Regions from separate parts of the Amycolatopsis sp. NPDC114505 genome, predicted to be linked through region 1. Evidence: riboswitches for the same ligand, from Rfam matches in the RefSeq annotation. Region 1 holds a riboswitch; the other holds the start of a gene.
The links. A riboswitch is a leader RNA that binds a small molecule or an ion and turns the genes downstream of it on or off. The one in region 1 is predicted to bind thiamine pyrophosphate.
Positions count from the first base shown of each region.

Region 2: another riboswitch for thiamine pyrophosphate. It lies ahead of ACZ7OU_RS13180 (thiamine ABC transporter substrate-binding protein); the one in region 1 lies ahead of thiO (glycine oxidase ThiO).

Region 1 covers NZ_JBVKDV010000001.1:2,105,896-2,108,086, forward strand. Annotated here, with positions in the region: gene ACZ7OU_RS10535 (hypothetical protein) at 1-105, shown strand, start outside; gene thiE (thiamine phosphate synthase) at 107-772, opposite strand; TPP riboswitch at 905-1,010, shown strand; gene thiO (glycine oxidase ThiO) at 1,005-2,081, shown strand; gene thiS (sulfur carrier protein ThiS) at 2,081-2,191, shown strand, end outside.
Region 2 covers NZ_JBVKDV010000001.1:2,637,840-2,640,030, reverse strand. Annotated here, with positions in the region: gene ACZ7OU_RS13185 (ABC transporter permease) at 1-168, opposite strand, end outside; gene ACZ7OU_RS13180 (thiamine ABC transporter substrate-binding protein) at 144-1,196, opposite strand; TPP riboswitch at 1,219-1,327, opposite strand; gene ACZ7OU_RS13175 (4a-hydroxytetrahydrobiopterin dehydratase) at 1,360-1,644, shown strand; gene ACZ7OU_RS13170 (hypothetical protein) at 1,719-1,847, shown strand; gene ACZ7OU_RS13165 (hypothetical protein) at 2,049-2,191, opposite strand, start outside.

The sequences.
Region 1 (2,191 bases):
CAGTCCCCGACGACCACCCCGACGACCCCGAGCACAACGGCCCAGCAGCCGACGACGTCGGCCCCGCCGACCAGCCAGGGCGCGGCGACCACCCCGACCCCGTAGGTCAGGGAAGGCGGGCCCGCAGCTCTCGCGCGGCGGCTTCGGGGTCCTCGGCCTCGGTGATCGCCCGGACGACGACGATCCGCGACGCTCCCGCCTCGAGAACCTCCGGGAGCCGCGGGCCGTCGATTCCGCCGATCGCGAACCACGGCCGTGCGGGAGCCGAAGACGCGGTCGCGCGGACCAGGTCCAGCCCCGGCGCGGTGCGCCCGGGCTTCGTCGGCGTGGGCCAGCACGGGCCCGTGCAGAAGTAGTCCACGCCCGGCTCCGAAGCGGCGGCCGAAGCCTGCGAGACGGAGTGCGTCGAGCGTCCGATGACCACCTCGTCGCCCAGGATGCGGCGGGCCAGGGGGACCGGGATGTCGTCCTGGCCCAGGTGGAGCACGTCCGCGCCGACCGCCAGCGCTACGTCCGCGCGGTCGTTCACCGACAGCAGCGCTCCGTGGCGCGCGCACGCCTCGGCCAGCACCTCCAGCGCCGCGATCTCGGCCGCGGCCTCGAGCGGAGAGCCGCCGGTCTTGTCGCGCAGCTGGATGATGTCGACGCCGCCGGCCAGCGCCGCGTCGGCGAACGCGGCCAGGTCGCCGCGGGCTGTGCGGGCGTCCGTGCACAGGTACAGGCGCGCGGCGTCGAGGCGGGCGCGGATCTTGTCACCGGAGAGGGCGGGCATAGCGGCGACCGTACCTCGGCGGTTGATAATCCGACCAAAGCAGGCAGGCCGTCGAACGGCAAGTGCCGTTGCCGCGAAAGTCATCCGGCCGTGGCTGCGGTTGGATTATCAACCAACGGCACAGTAGGGTGGACGGGTCCGCACGGGAGCCCGAGGGACGGGCTGAGAGGGAGCTGCCGCTCCGACCGTGGAACCTGATCCGGGTCATGCCGGCGCAGGGAGCGTGATTCCCATGACGAACACCCTGGCCGTCGTCGGTGGCGGCGTCATCGGCCTGTCCGCGGCCTGGCGAGCCGCGCGCACCGGCCGCGAAGTCACCCTCTACGACCCTGAACCCGTCCGCGGTGGCGCGTCCTGGCTGGCCGGCGGCATGCTCGCCCCGGTCACCGAGGCCTGGCCGGGCGAGGAGGACGTCCTCACGCTCGGCGAAGCCTCTTTACGTCGCTGGCCCGGCTTCGCCAGCGACCTCGCGCAGGAGGGCGTCGACCCCGGACTCGCCGAGCACGGGACGCTCGTCGTCGCGTTCGACAGCGCCGACGCCGGGCACCTCGACATCCTCGCCGCCCACCTGCACTCGCTCGGCCGCGCGGCCGAACGGCTCACCAGCCGGGAGACCAAGCGGCTCGAACCCGGGGTCGGGTCCGTCCGAAGTGGACTCCACGTGCTCGGCGACCTGGCCGTGGACAACCGGAAACTGCTCCACGCCCTGTACGCGGCCTGCGTCAACCACAAAGTCCGGTTCGTCCGCGAGCGCGTCGAACGGATCCCGGACGCCGACGCCGTCGTGCTCGCCGCGGGTGCCTGGACCGGGCGGCTGCACCCGCAGCTCGCCGACGCCGTCCGCCCGCTCAAGGGCGAGATCCTGCGCCTGAAACCGCGCCGCGGCTGCCTGCCGCCGCCGTCGCGCACCGTGCGGGCCGTCGTCGAGGGGCGCCCGATCTACCTCGTCCCGCGCGGCGACCAGGAGCTTGTGCTCGGCGCGACGCAGTACGAAGCGGGCTTCGACCGGGCCGTCACCGCGCGCGGCGTCCGCGAGCTGATCGAGGGCGCCGAGCGCGTCTTCCCCGCGATCACCGAGTACGAGCTCGTCGAGACCGCCGCGGGCCTGCGGGCCGGCAGTCGGGACGTGCTGCCGTACGTCGGTGTCCTGGACGACGGCGTCTTCGCCGCCACCGGGCACCACCGCAACGGCTTGCTGATGGCCCCCGTGACCGCGGACGCCGTCCTCGCCTGGCTCGAGGGTGAGAAGCCGCCCGAAGGCGTCGAAGCGGCTTCGCCCGCCCGCCTGCACCAAAAGGAGCACGTGTGATGGAGATCAAGCTCAACGGGACGTGGACGGAGTTCCCGGACGGCGCGACCGTCGCCGACGTCCTCGACGCGTCGGGCGGCCAGCGGCCCGGCATCGCCGTCGCGGTCGAC
Region 2 (2,191 bases), 530 kb from region 1:
GCCGAGGACGACGTCGAGGCCGCCCGCGGCGAACCCGCGGCCGATGATCGCCAGCACCGGCCACGCGAAGAACACCACCAGGAAGCCGATCGGGACCAGACCCAGCAGCGCCAGGCCGAGGCCGCGGGGCGTCCTTGGCGGGGCTACGACTGCACGAGCGTGCGCCATTCGCCGATCCACTTCTCGCGTCCGGCCTGGACCTGGTCCGCCGTCAGCGCCTGCGGCTTCTGCGGCAGCGGCGCGACCTGCGCCCAGCCCGCGGGCAGGTCGACGCCCTGGCGCGCGGGGTAGACGTACATGTTGGCCGCCACCGTCGCCTGGAACTGCTGGGAGAGCAGGAAGTCGACGACCTTGCGCGCGCTCTCGGCCTGCTTGCCGTTCGCCAGCACGCCCGCGTACTCGACCTGCCGGTAGCAGGTGTCGAGCAGCGCCTTGGTGCGCGGCTTGCCGTCGTCGCCGACCTCCGCCGCCGGCGAAGAGGCGTACGAGACCACGATCGGGCGCGGGCCCTTGCCGGACGAGCCGGAGAAGTCCTTGGTGTAGGCCTCTTCCCAGCCGCTGACGACCTTGAGACCGTTGACCTTCAGCTTCGTCCAGTAGTCCTTCCAGCCGGCCTCGCCGTACTTCGCGATGGTGCCGAGGAGGAACGCGAGCCCGGGCGACGCCGTCGCCGGGTCCTCAGCGACCAGCAGGTCCTTGTACTTCGGGTCGGCCAGGTCGTCGTACGACGCCGGTGCCGCGATGCCCTTGCTCGTGAAGTAGTTCGTGTCGACGTTGACGCAGACGTCGCCGACGTCGACCGCGGACAGCCGGTGCTCGGGGTCGACGGCGTAGCGCTGCGGCCCTCGGTCGGCCTCCGGGCTGGTGTACGGCTCGAAGACGCCTTCCTTGAGCGCGCGCGAAGCGAAGGTCGAGTCGACGCCGTACGCGACGTCGCCGATCGGGTTGGCCTTCGTCAGCACGAGCTTGTTGGTCAGCGAGCCGGCGTCGCCCTGCTTGAGCACGGAGACCTTGATGCCCGACTGCTTCTGGAAGGCGTCGAGCACCTCCTGCGGCGCCAGGAAGGAGTCGTGCGTCACGAGGGTGACGGTGGGCGTCTGCTGCGTGGCACCGTCACCGTCCGACAGCGAGCACCCCGCGGCGACGGCGCTGACGACGGCGATGGCCGTCGCGGCGCGCACAGCCCTGCGTTTCATCTACCCCTCCTGCACTTCGCCGGACGAGGAGGGAAAGCCCTCCCTTCGCCGGCATGATCCGGTCAGGTGCGAACGGTCGCGGGTGACCCCGCCTCTCAGCCCGGCTCGACCGGACTCCCGTGGCAACCGTGCAGCGTAGTCCAGGACGTACGACCATGGAGACATGACGGAAATCTTGAGCGACTCCGAGGCCGACGAACGCTTGAGCGCGGACTGGACCAGGTCCGGGAAGGTCATCTCCCGCGAGGTGGAGCTGGCGAGCTTCCCGCAGGCGATCGAGGTGGTGGACCGCGTCGCGGTGCTGGCCGAGGCCGCCGACCACCACCCGGACATCGACATCCGCTGGCGCACGCTGACGTTCCGTCTCAGCACGCACTCGGCGGGCGGGTTGACGGCGAAGGACTTCTCACTGGCGTCGGAGATCGACGCGGTGCTTTCTTCTTTGTGATCCCGGTTACGCGGAGTGCACTTTTCCGCGGTTTCGACGTCTCTCGGTAAACGACTTTGCTAGGAGAGACGGCTATGACGCAGGCGATCGTGGTAGGCACGGCGGCATTCGCGACGATGGTGGCGGCGGCCGGAGGTGTGCTCTGGTTCACGGTCCGGGGCCGTCGTCACCCGGATGCCGGTGAGTTCGATCACAGCCGCTAACAAACGGCAAGATCAGCGCGCTGAGCAGGGCGGAAGCATCGGATTTCGGCCCTAGGAAGCGCCATGAACAGCACCGCCACCGCCCCCCTCACCGCCGCCCAGCGCGCCTGGATCAACGCCCTCGCCCCCGCGGTGGTGCTGATCGCGATCGCGCTGATGGGCCTCCTCGGCTGAGTCGGCCCCGCGCCGTCGCCCTGATCTTCAGAGCGGCGGCGCACTCGTCTCCGGGCGCTCGATCCGATCCACGGACGGGAGCTCCTCCGGAACCTCGTCGCTCGTGGTCCAGTACTCGAGGCCGGACAGCCGCCCGTCGTCGGTGAACACGATGAGCCCGCCGTCGGGCG